2 regions of the Trichococcus shcherbakoviae genome follow, and region 2 is predicted to be linked to the other one. Evidence: predicted binding sites of a transcription regulator. Region 2 holds the regulator's gene; the other holds the start of a gene.
The links. Region 2 encodes NrdR, which represses ribonucleotide reductase genes. Its sites were predicted from a motif close to ACACNATATATNGTGT; they were not measured.
Positions count from the first base shown of each region.

Region 1: ACKPBX_RS10960 (vitamin B12-dependent ribonucleotide reductase) is a predicted target of NrdR. The motif match lies at 2,226-2,241, and genes of this name have one in related genera.

Region 1 is NZ_OY762653.1:2,291,621-2,298,047, forward strand. It holds gene ACKPBX_RS10960 (vitamin B12-dependent ribonucleotide reductase) at 1-2,197, opposite strand, end outside; gene ACKPBX_RS10965 (NAD-dependent protein deacylase) at 2,397-3,296, shown strand; gene ACKPBX_RS10970 (Panacea domain-containing protein) at 3,346-3,861, shown strand; gene ACKPBX_RS10975 (hypothetical protein) at 3,858-4,250, shown strand; gene ACKPBX_RS10980 (hypothetical protein) at 4,384-4,905, opposite strand; gene ACKPBX_RS10985 (hypothetical protein) at 4,950-5,867, opposite strand; gene ACKPBX_RS10990 (class D sortase, LPxTATN-specific) at 5,880-6,427, opposite strand, start outside.
Region 2 is NZ_OY762653.1:2,575,819-2,582,245, forward strand. It holds gene mutM (DNA-formamidopyrimidine glycosylase) at 1-399, shown strand, start outside; gene coaE (dephospho-CoA kinase) at 406-1,005, shown strand; gene nrdR (transcriptional regulator NrdR) at 1,101-1,646, shown strand; gene ACKPBX_RS12200 (replication initiation and membrane attachment family protein) at 1,643-3,076, shown strand; gene dnaI (primosomal protein DnaI) at 3,076-4,002, shown strand; gene thrS (threonine--tRNA ligase) at 4,724-6,427, shown strand, end outside.

The DNA of each region.
Region 1 (6,427 bases), 280 kb from region 2:
TGGAGCTGTCGACCCAGCGCTGGATCGTCGTCTGCACATCGACGTGCTCTTCAGGGGCAAGCGTCATGGCTGTCGCGAAATAATCAGGCAACTGGTTCGGATCGGCATCGGGATGACGATCCAGATATTCTTGGACGATATCCGCCTTCACTTCGATGAATTTGCCGAGACGGCCGCTGCGGTAATACGTGAACGAGAAGTAGGGCTCCAAACCGGTTGAAACGCCGGCCATCGTGCCTGTCGATCCGGTAGGCGCCACCGTCAACAGATGTGAGTTGCGGATGCCGTATTTCAGGACGCCTTCACGGACATGCTCAGGCATTTTTTTCATGTAGCCAGTGTTGATGAAACGCTCGCGCAGGATCTGCGTCTCTTTTCCGGTTTGTCCGACCAGGAACGGGAAACTGCCGCGCGTCTTCGCCAACTCGATGCTTTCCTCGTAGGCCGCCACTGCGATCGTTTCGAAGACTTGATCGATCAGCTGCAGGCTTTCCAGTGAACCGTAGCGGACGCCGCAATAGATCAGCATATCCGCCAAGCCCATGATCCCCAAGCCAATCCGGCGTTCGCCGAGCGCTTGTTTTTTGTTCTCCTCCAGGAAGTAAGGGGTGGAGTCGATGACGTTGTCCTGCATATGGATGCCGGTGCGGACGGTCTGTTCCAATTTGGCGAAGTCGACCATCTGCAGGTCCTTGTTGACCATTTCGGCCAAGTTGACTGCGGCCAAGTTGCAGACGGAATAGGCTGCCAATGGCTGCTCCCCGCAAGGATTGGTGGCGACAACTTTTTGACCGTAGGCTACCGCATTCGTCATCTTGTTGGCGTTGTCGATAAAGAAGATGCCAGGCTCTGCCGCGTAAGTCGCGCAGACATTGATCAGCCTCCACAATTCGCGGGCTTTGACGGTCCGGTAGGTGCGGACAGCGTTGCCGGTAGCTTCCCATTCGCGGACATCGCCGCAGTTGGTCCATTCAGCGTCATAGTGCGCCATCGCGTCCGCGTCGTAGTGTTCGACATCCGGGAAACGCAGCGCATACTCTTCATTCCTCATGACGGCATCCATAAAGTCATCGGTGATGCAGACGGAAATGTTGGCGCCGGTCAGGAACTCAGGATTGTTGACTGTATAAGTGCCGCCATCGCGCAGTTTTTTCTCTGCTTCATGGATGACCGAGGCGTCAAAACCGCCGTGACCTGGGATGTGCTTGTAGTTGACGATGCCTGTGTACATGTTGATGTCTTTTGAAGAGAACGGCGTGAAATGCAGCTTTTCCTTCGCCAGCATGCGGATCTGCTCATCCTCGAAGTTTTCGATGATGTAGCGGAGGATGCGCGGATTCTGCATCTTGGAAATGATGAATTCGAAGATATCCGGATGCCAGTCGGCCAGCATGATCATCTGGGCGCCGCGACGGGATCCGCCTTGTTCGACCAGATGCGTCAGCTTGGCGATGTCGTCCATCCAGGAAACGGAGCCGGAAGAGCGGCCGTTGACGCCTTTCACTATTGTGTGGCGCGGACGCAGCGTCGAACCGTTCGAGCCGACGCCGCCGCCACGGCTCATGATTTCCATGACTTTTTTGCGGTGGTCGGAAATGCCGCCGCGCGAGTCGGGCACGAAAGGCATGACGTAACAGTTGAAATAGGTGACATCGGTACCGGAGCCGGCGCCGTAGAGCACGCGCCCAGCCGGGATGAAGTTCAAGGCTTTCTGTTCTTCGTAGAATTTCAGGAACGCTTCATGGCGAAGTTCCGGCGTGATTTCGACCTCGGCCAGGCCATGCGCATTGCGCATCGCAATCTGTTCGTAGAAAAGCTCCAGCGGTTTGTCCAACGTCAGGATCCGGCGCGTCACGATGCCGCCTTCCTCGACTTCGAAATCATCGATGTTGTGTTGGTATTCCTCGGACACTTTGATGCGGACAGTCTGTTCCTTGTGGTTTACGGAAAGGACGGTTCCTGTTCCGCGGGCCGGATATTTCGGGTCCTCCTTGACAGTCAGAATCACGATATCGCCTTCGGACAGGGTCTCCTTGGTGGAATCCTTATAGGAGTAGCGATCCAACATGACGAGGCGTGACACGCCCTCATAGGTCACGTTCATATCCTCCGTAATCGGAAACACATGCGGGAACCGCTCAATGTCCTTGTTCAATTTTTCGAATCCTGCTTTAAATGTGGTCTTTGTTGCATCCACAGTAATCACTCCCTTATTTATGGCGAAAACACTAGATGTTGTGCTGTCGGTTTGTTTCTCATACCATATATGTTAATTCTGTTCACCGGATAAATCAAGGGGAACAGTCAGTAAGTTGGAGTGTGCAAACGGATGAAAACGTTATTCGGATGGAAGGGGATGCGTTTGTAATAATATATCGGCCAATAAGAATAGGGCGTTGTGCGTCGGGATAGAGTCGTCGGCTGTTGCGGAAAGACTGAATGCCGAACACCCCAACAAATCCGTCCCACCCAGAATGCGAAACAGTAACCACTCAGCCCTTGCGAAAGCTATAATAAAGGCAGAAAGAACCACAAAAGAAAGGAGCCCGAGCATGAACGATAAAGAACGCTTCGCGGACATGATCCGCAAATCAAAACGCATCGTCGCCTTCACTGGGGCGGGCATCAGCACCGAGAGCGGTATCCCGGATTTCCGTTCGGCGGGCGGGCTGTTCGACAGATTGAGCGGCCGCCATTTCACCGGTGAGGAGACGCTCAGCATCGGTTTTCTGGAGACGTATCCCGAACTTTTCTTCCGCAATTATGCAGCGCATTTCGATTTTTCGCAGGCGCTCCCGAACGCCGGGCACCGCTTCTTTGCGGATCTCGAGCAGACAGGCAAAGAAGTCACCGTCGTCACCCAGAACATCGACAATCTGCACCAGTCCGCCGGCAGCAGCGCAATCATCGAACTGCACGGCAACGGGACGAGATGGCGGACGTTCGACACGGCCGAACCCGCTGATGCCAACGCGATCAGCATGGACGCGCATGGCATCCAGCGCGATCCCCAAGGCCGGATGGTGCGTCCCGATATCGTCCTCTACGGCGAAATGCTCAATGAGGAGGCGATGGAGCGCGCAACTGCGGCGATCGGCGCAGCTGACATGCTTGTCGTCATCGGCACATCGCTGGCCGTCTACCCGGCCGCGAGCTTCGTCCATTATTTCAATGGCCCTTACGCCGTCCTGCTGAACCGGACGCCCGTGCCGCAGTCGCTGACCTTCCAATTGGCCGTCCAGACAGATGCGGGCGCCTTTTTGGCGGAAGTCTGGCAAGAATTTTTTGAGAAATGAATAAAAGGGTGCTGAAACAAAAAGGGAATTCAGGAAAGGGGAAATCGTTATGCCGAAGCTGATTCAGCTGGCGAAGTATTTGGTCTATTCCTACGAAAACTATACGGCAGCCCGGTTCGGCGACAATGAGCTGAAGCTGCAGGCGATGCTCTATTTCGCGCAGCGGGAATGTCTGGCTATGGTAGGGGAGCCGCTATTCGAGGAAAGCTTTGAAGGCTGGGAAGAGGGACCGGTGCTGGCGGAACTGCATTTCTTCTTCGAGGAAGGCTACGATCCCTTCGAACCGTTGGAGATGAAAAAGTTGACGGAGCGCGAACAGTTCATCCTCGACCGCATCGTCTTTGCGTACGGGCAGTATGAAGGTTGGTATCTGGCGGATTTGGCGCGCCGCGAAACATCCTGGCGCAACAGCAGAACAGCAATCCCCGCGGAAGAAACCGAACCCAAACTGCTGGAACTTGCAGACATCCGCGAAGACGCGAAAAAAGTGCGGATCTACGATTCCATTTTTGATGTTTATCTGGATGAGTTGGAGGATTTCGAAGGGGAGGTGCTGGAGCCATGAACGAAACGCAAGCCTACATCGGTGCCATCGTGAAGACCCGTTTTGCCTATCATGACCTTGAAACGGACAAAATCGCCTTCAAGTCGCGCCCATTCCTGATTATCGGTGCCGAATACGATACGCTGCCGTGCGACTTCACGGCTTTTCCGATTTCGAAAGTGTGGACGAGCCAAAATATCGATCCCGTCCATGACATTAAAGTCGCAAAGGAACTCTACCCCAAGCTGAGCCTGAATGCGGAAGTCTCCTATATCCGCGTCCACAAAAGCCAGACGATCCACAGCTCGCAGCTTGCGATCGGAATCCTGTCCTCCTTGGGTGAAGCCTACCCAGATCTCTATACTGAAATAAAGGCTGCTTATCGGGATTTTTCTGGAGGGCTATTCTGAGTTATCAGAGCCGCGCCCTTGGACCGGACCCATACAACAAAAAAAACACCCCTGCATAGCGAAGGCCCATTAAGGTGCCTTCGTCTATGCGGGGGTGTTTCACAACAGCATATGCAAGCTCAGCGACATACGCTTAAGCTTCCACTGCAAATTGAAATCTTTTTTTAGCAACAACAGCTGCTCCAGCTGCAGCTACCAGCAAGGAGATTCCTCCTGCCAAGTAAAGATTGTTTGCCCCAGTCTGTTTGACATCATTCCCATTTATCGGGAATCTAGCGACAACAGTGCCGTGTGCATCACTTAAAACAACTTCTTTTGAAGTAACAGTAACAGTCATATCCAATATAGCAGCAGCTGCAACAAGCTCGGCCAAGATGGCTTGTTTATCAGCTTGAGTGAGCTGATTCACGCTGTTCGCTCCGCGTGCATTCACGACAGCTTGTGCATTATTGATGTGGACAATGATTTGATCTGCTTCTTCAGCAGTAACATCGTTGGCCATTAAATAATTTTTTGCTTGCTGCACGTAATTGGATGGTAAACTAGTTGCTTCCAAAGTTGCGATGATGTCATTTTCTGTTGCAGCAGCAACATTCGGTAGTGCTCCGAAGAACAACACGAATGCAAACAAAAGAGATACAACGACTTTTTTCATATATTTTTCACCTCCTCTCAATGCTTCTATCAGCCGATAATGAATCAGTAGTATTCCATTTCTTCAGAGTAGGCGCGTTCTCGGCGGTAGGCCGCTCGTTTTGCCTTGCTGATCAGGTAATAGCCAACCAGGCAGGCAATTCCCAAAGCGAAGACAAGTGCGCTCGAACCCAGGAAGAAGGTAGTGTAATGCAGAGCCAATGTGCGCAGTGCAGTATTGATGTAATCCGCTGAAACAGTGATCCGTTGCGGAATTTTAAGAATCAAAGCCATAATTGCCGGGATGATGACAAAGGCGGAGCCGGAAACTAAGCCACTACCGATCCAAATCAAGGACCGGTGAGGCAGTTTCCAGTTCAAGCCGACGATTGCCCCGGCAATCAAAAGGAAGGCTAGTGGTACGAGATAGAAATACGCAAGAACGGTTTGCAGCATTTTCCGGACGGTCTGGAATTGCGGAAAAGCAATGACGTTATCCAGATTGAATAGCATGATGTGGCTACCGACGATGGCGGTGGCTTCAGCAATGATCGTATCAGTCTGCGCTTGTAAGCCTTCATCGAACGGCTGGTTGTGCTCTGAGGCGTAGCTCTGAACATAAGCCGTCACGGGTTCCTCGAACATGCTGCGATCGGTCATCGCTTTGTATGTTGCATCAGGATCAATCAGATAATTGAGCACTTGTTCATTGTTTGTACGGGCAAGTTGCTGTAGGCCATATTGGTCCATCGCAGCTTCCACGAAGACTTCCTTGGGTATGGACGTTTCCAAGCTCAACGTCTTGAATTTAGCGGACAAGCTTTCCTCTACCATGGTATAGTAGGGGCTGTCGTCCAACTGCTTGTTGAGGTCGCTTCCGTTCAACAGGACCTGCTTCATGAAGATGACCCCGATCAAGGCGACCACTACATACATCAGGAGAAAGCTGAGGGTCATTCTGCCGATTTTTTTTATGTTTCGCATAACGATGCTCCTTTAAAAATTGATTTCCGACAGTGGATTGCCTTCGACTAATTTAGCGGTCACGACATATCTGTCAGGTGTGTTTCCGATGTAGTCGAAAGGATAACAAGTGTACAGCGTCAAAATCTGCTCTTCGGAAGGTGCCAGGATACTTTGGTCGGTCCCACTCTTGATTTCGATATTGCTGATTTCATACACGTAAGTTCCGTAAGTCAGCTCCAGGCGGATAGAGTCGCCGATCTGCGCATCCCCCAAAGTCTTGAAGACGGAATTGGTGTGCCCGGCGATGACCGTGTTGCCGATATCCCCCGGAAACACGGAACCATAATATTGGCCAGCTCCATATAATAATTGCGTTTCGTCATCGCCGACGAAAACAGGCGAGATGATGTTTGCTGCAGCCACGCTCAGCATCCCGTATTCATCCCCGTATTTCGGGAAAGATGGTTGGGTAGCTGTGCTTGGATCCTCAACAGCCTTACTGCTGTCGCTCAAATTCGTCTGCGCAATCGCGACTTCCTGTGGAAAGAACATCCGCGACAGGTAAAAGGCGTAGGAAA
Region 2 (6,427 bases):
ATCCTTGACCAGAACATTGTTGCCGGCGTCGGAAATATCTATGCGGATGAGTCGCTTTTCCAAGCCAGAATCCATCCCCTTCAAGCAGCCGACACAATCGGGCCGGCTGCAGCCAAAAGACTGCAGGAAGCCATCATCGATGTGATCAGCAGATCGGTGGAAGCCGGAGGGTCGACTATCCGGACCTACAAAAACACGTTGGGTGAGGCAGGTAAATTCCAAGTCTCCCTTGCCGTCTACGGACAGACCGGACAACCTTGTCCAAACTGCGGCCATCCGATCGAAAAAATAAGGGTTGCACAGAGAGGGACGCATTATTGTCCGCATTGTCAACAACTGTCGAAGACGCGTTCGAAGGCAGCAGACATCACCGACGTTGCGTACAAAGGGGCGAGATAAACGAACATGAGTTATATATTGGGTCTTACAGGAAGCATCGCTACAGGGAAATCGACTGTAGCGAAGCTGTTTTTGTCTGCGGGCATTCCGGTTGTCGATGCAGACTTGGGAGCAAGGGCTGTCGTTCTTCCGGGTGCGCCGGGGTTAGCGGACATCATCGAACATTTTGGGGAAGCCTATCTGCTGCCTGATGGCACGCTGGATCGCAAACGTTTGGGAACGCTGATCTTTTCGGATAGGGAGAAGCGTAAAGAACTGGATGTGTTGCTGAAGGAGCGCATCAATGATTGGATACAGGCAGAAAAAGAACGCTATATTTCGGAAGGGCACAATTTGATCGTGCTGGATATTCCATTGCTGTACGAAGGCGGGTATGAGGACAGCTGCGATGCCGTGATGGTCGTCTATGTTCCGGAAGAGCTGCAATTGCAAAGGCTGATGAGCCGCAATCATTTGGATGCGGAGGAAGCCACCCGGAGAATGCAAAGTCAGCTTTCGATCGAAAAGAAAAAAGAGCTGGCGGACTTTGTCATCGACAATTCCAGGACGATCGAAGAAACTGAAAAACAAGTCAACGAATGGCTGCATGGACATCTTTCCGCCTAGCCTGATGGTCTCGGAAAGACCATCTTTTCAAGGTTTTTGAGCCACAAGTATGTTATAATGAAGCGATAATAAAGGAAAGAAAAGGGGGAAAGCCGATGCAATGCCCAAAATGTCACTATCACGGATCGCGTGTTGTCGATAGTCGTCCGGCTGATGACGGGAAAGCCATCCGCCGCCGTCGCGAATGCGAACAATGCCATTTCCGCTTCACTACATTCGAAAGGATCGAGCAAACGCCGTTGCTTGTCATCAAAAAAAATGGCGCGCGCGAAGAGTTCAGCCGTGAAAAGTTGTTGCGGGGATTGATCCGCTCCTGCGAAAAACGGCCGATCGCCCTCGAACAACTGGAGACTGTCGTCAATGAGGTGGAAGCCGAAATCCGAGCGCTTGGAGAAAATGAAGTATCCAGCATCGTCATCGGGGAATACGTCATGGATAAGTTATCCAAAATAGACGACGTCGCCTATATCCGTTTCGCAAGTGTTTACCGCCAATTTTCGGATCGGAAAACCTTCCTTGATGAATTGAAGAACATGGAGAAGAAAAAAGCCGAACAAGCGGCTGCTGAAGCTTCAGACATCCAACCATCCGATGCTCCTCCGAACGAGGCAGCCCCCGGAAAGGAAGACAATGAACAATGAGCTATCCATGGCAAAACATAAGTCCTAAGGATCCTTTCAGAGCAAGCCAGACGAACTTGATTTCCGATGTGGACCGCAAAATCCTGACCCAATTGTATCAGCCCATCATCGGGCCGCAAGCATTCAGCCTCTATTTGACGCTGCTTGCGGAGATTCCGCAGGAGAGCTATTGGAGCAAGGAGTTGCTTCACACCGAATTATTGGCTCTATCGAACAGCGGAATCCAAGAGTTCTATCAAGCGCGCGTGAAATTGGAAGGGATCGGTTTGCTGAAGACATTTCTGGTAAACGAGCCTGAGAAGCAGTACCTATACGAATTGCAGCAGCCGCTGTCCAGTCATGCTTTTTTCAGTGATGACCTGATGGGGTTGCTGTTATATGAAAAAGTCGGCGAAAGGAAATACCGCGAGTTGCAACAGCGGTTCAGCCGGCAAGTCCGCGACGTAAAAAATGCGGAAAATATCACCAAGTCCTTTTTGGATGTTTTTTCTTTCTCGGAAAGTGCCTTTACGGAGCAAGCGCGGATGAGGCAGAACGATAATACGTTGTTGGGGGATAACGCGGCAAGCCTGCCCGTGATCGAGAACGATGGGTTTGACTTCTCGTTTTTCCGGCAGCTGTTGAACAAGCAATTCGTCAAACGTGAATCCATCACAAAGGAATTGGAGCACACGATCACTATCCTCTACACGCTGTATGGTTGCGACGAACTGCAGATGGCCCAGTTCATTCTGGAGGCCGCTGACATCGAATCAGGCAAAGTGGATGGAGAAGCGCTCAAAAAAATTGTATCCGATGCCTATGAACAGAGACACAGCACCCGGTTGGAAGTAAAGGACAAAGTCACCCAGAGCATCCAACTGGCTAAAGATACTGAAAAAGGCCGGGAACAAAAATTGATTCAGGCGCGCTTTTCCAGTGAAGAGATCTCGTTCATCAAGGCGTGCGAACAATTGACGCCGCATCAATTTTTGACCAGCATCAAAAAGCAGAAAGGCGGCATCGTGACCGCCTCGGAGACGCAATTGCTGCGTACGCTGATGGAAAAGGCTGATTTCAAACCGAGTGTGCTCAACGTATTGACGCACTATGTGTTGGTCATCCTCAACAATCCGCATCTTTCCAAGGCCTATGTGGAAGCCATCGCAAACGATTGGCTGCAGGACGGCGTCGATTCGCCCGAAAAAGCGTTGGCGAAAGCGAAGCAATTCGCCGGCGAGATGAAAGCGAAAGCGGAGAAGCGGGCAGCCAGCCGAACGACCGCAAAGAATTATGGGAAAACGGTGGCGCGCAAGAAAGAAAACTTGCCGGATTGGGCTAAAGAGGAACATAAGTCGGTTGTGGAAACACCGCTGACGCCGGAAGCGCAACAAAAACTGAATGAACGCATCAAAAAATTAAAGAGTAGCGGAAAGGCAGGGGATGAGTGATGGATCATATCGGAAGAGCATTCTACAAATATATGAATAATCCCGAAATCAGCCAACGCTACAAAGGCATGATCGACACAATCATGAAGGATGCCGATGTTCAAGCGTTCTTCCAGAAACACGAAGAACGCCTGACGCGGGAAATCGTCGAGAGAAGTTATTCAAAATTGCACGAATATGTGCAGGAAAAAGAGAAGATCAAGCTGGGGAAAGAATCGCAGAATCCAGGCTATGAGCCACACCTTGTATTGAATGCCGGTTACATAGATGTCGTCTACACACCGACGGACGAGACGATGGCAAAGGAAAAAGAAAAGGAATTGCGGAGCCGCGTCCATTCGATGTCGATGCCGAAGGATGTCCGCACGGCGACATTGGATCGCTTTGTCCAATCGAACGAGCGGATGCCGGCCATTCTGGAATCGTTGAATTTCATTGATTCATTCAATGGGAATCCGAAAGTGCATCACCAAGCGCTTTATTTCTATGGTCCATTCGGAGTAGGGAAATCCTATCTGTTGGGTGCGATTGCGCATGAATTGGCGATGGGTGGCCATCTGACGACACTGATGCATTACCCGACCTTCACGATGGAGATGAAGCAGGCGATCCAGAGCAACACGGTCAACGAAAAGATCGATGCCGTGAAGAAGGCGGAGATCCTGATGTTGGACGACATCGGAGCGGAAGCCAATTCCACCTGGATCCGTGATGAAGTGCTCGGCGTCATCCTCCAGTACCGGATGCAGGAAGACTTGCCGACATTCTTCAGTTCCAACTTTACGATGCAGCAGTTGGAGGAGCATTTGCGCATGGGCAACCGGGGCGATGACGAGCCGATGAAGGCGAAACGTCTGATGGAGCGGATCCGCTTCTTATCGCGCGAGATTCCTATGACCGGGAAGAACCGCCGCTTCGAGCAGTAGGCACGATTTCCTAAATTGTCATGACTCTTGCGATTTCAATCGCTTAGTCCTGTCATCAGGCCATCCAACTGGTCTCGTAGTGAGGCCCTCTGATGTCGCACTGTGACATCAGAGTACTTGACCGTTTAGGTCACAGTGTTTCCTTAATCAGGGCTAAGCGAACCCGTTCAGCTTTTCTTATTTTAAACTTGAAAACAATTGTTTTTTGTGTTTAAATGGACTACAGATGAAACGAAAGACAAATCGATGAGAAAGACACCGATGGATGAACTGATTTTTAGCGAGGGATGGCTTGGTGGAACATCCTAATCAATCATGTATCGACCCCTTTCGAGAGATTCCCTGAAACTGCAGTAGGGGGAAACGGTACGCTCGTTATCGCGTTCAAGTAAGGATGAGACAGAATCTTAAGCGGATGCCTGTCGCACTCTTTGAATTTGGGTGGAACCACGTAGACACGTCCCATTTCCGGCACAAGCTGGGGATGGGCTTTTTTTATTGCCTTTTTTAACATGAATGAATTTACACAAAAGTTCATTCATCTAAAAAAGTTGTCCAGCTTCACGGGTTAGCCCTTCGGAAATTAGATAAATCGTACCTATTGCGCTCTACGATGCTCAGTCGGCACGATTTCCTAAATTTCTTTCAGGGCTGTACGAACCCGTTCAGCATTTCTTATCTTCACCGTACGTACAGAATTTAATTAATTGGAGGAATCAGCATGTCAGAAATCAAAATCACTTTTCCTGATGGCGCCGTAAAAGTATTCGAAGCCGGCGTAACAGTGGAAGAAGTAGCAAAAAGCATCAGCAACAGCCTGGCCAAAAAGGCTTTGGCAGGGAAATTCAACGGGGAATTGGTGGATTTCACCCGTTCATTGGAGACGAATGGTTCGCTTGAAATCGTGACACCGGATCACGCAGACGGATTGGGTATCCTGCGCCACTCGACTGCCCACTTGATGGCGCACGCCTTGACGCGCTTGTTCCCTGAAATCCATTTCGGTGTCGGCCCAGCGATCGAAACTGGTTTCTACTATGATACCGATATGGAAGTGCAGCTTGCCGAAGAGGACTTACCGAAAGTCGAAGCGGAAATGATGAACATCGTGAAGGCGAACTATCCGATCGTCAGACGTGAAGTGAGCCGCGCGGAAGCATTGGAAATCTTCGCAAACGACCCTTACAAAGTCGAATTGATCACAGCGTTGCCTGAGGGTGACGTCATCACTGTCTACACGCAAGATGACTTCACTGACCTTTGCCGCGGTGTCCACGTGCCGGCAACAGGCAAAATCCAAGTCTTCAAGTTGTTGTCATTGGCGGGTGCCTACTGGAGAGGGAACTCGAACAACAAAATGATGCAACGTGTGTACGGAACAGCCTTCTTCGATAAAAAAGCCTTGGCTGAATTCATCAAAATGCGCGAAGAAGCAAAAGAACGCGATCACCGCAAATTAGGCAAAGAGCTGGACTTGTTCATGATTTCCCCTGAAGTCGGTTCCGGCCTGCCTTTCTGGTTGCCTAAAGGCGCAACGATCCGTCGCACGCTTGAGCGTTACATTGTCGATAAAGAAGTGAGCCTGGGTTACCAGCACGTCTACACACCAATCATGGCGAATGTGGAATTGTACAAGACTTCCGGCCACTGGGACCACTACCATGAGGACATGTTCCCGCCGATGGATATGGGCGATGGCGAAATGTTGGTGTTGCGTCCGATGAACTGTCCTCACCACATGATGGTCTACAAGAACGACATCCACAGCTACCGCGAATTGCCGATCCGCATCGCCGAATTGGGCATGATGCACCGTTACGAAAAGAGTGGCGCTTTGTCCGGTCTTCAACGCGTACGCGAAATGACTCTGAATGATGCCCACGCATTTGTCCGTCCGGATCAGATCAAGGACGAGTTCAAACGTGTGCTGCAGTTGGTCATGGATGTTTATGCGGACTTCCAGATCAGCGATTACCGTTTCCGTCTGAGCTACCGTGATCCAGAAGACAAAGTGAAATACTTCGATGACGATGATATGTGGAACAAAGCGGAAGCGATGCTGAAGGAAGCGATGGACGAATTCGGTTTGGAATACTTCGAAGCTGTCGGCGAAGCTGCTTTCTACGGCCCTAAATTGGATGTACAGTTCAAGACAGCGATGGGTTTGGAGGAAACGATGTCCACTATCCAATTGGACTTCCTGTTGCCTGAGCGCTTTGACCTGACTTATGTCGGCGAAGACGGCGAAAACAACCACCGTCCTGTCGTCATCCACCGTGGCGTCATCTCCACAATGGAGCGTTTTGTGGCGTATCTGATCGAAGAGTATAAAGGTGCCTTCCCGGTATGGTTGGCTCCTGTCCAAGCAACAATCATCCCTGTCAACCTTGATCTGCATGCCGATCAAGCATATGAACTGAAAGCC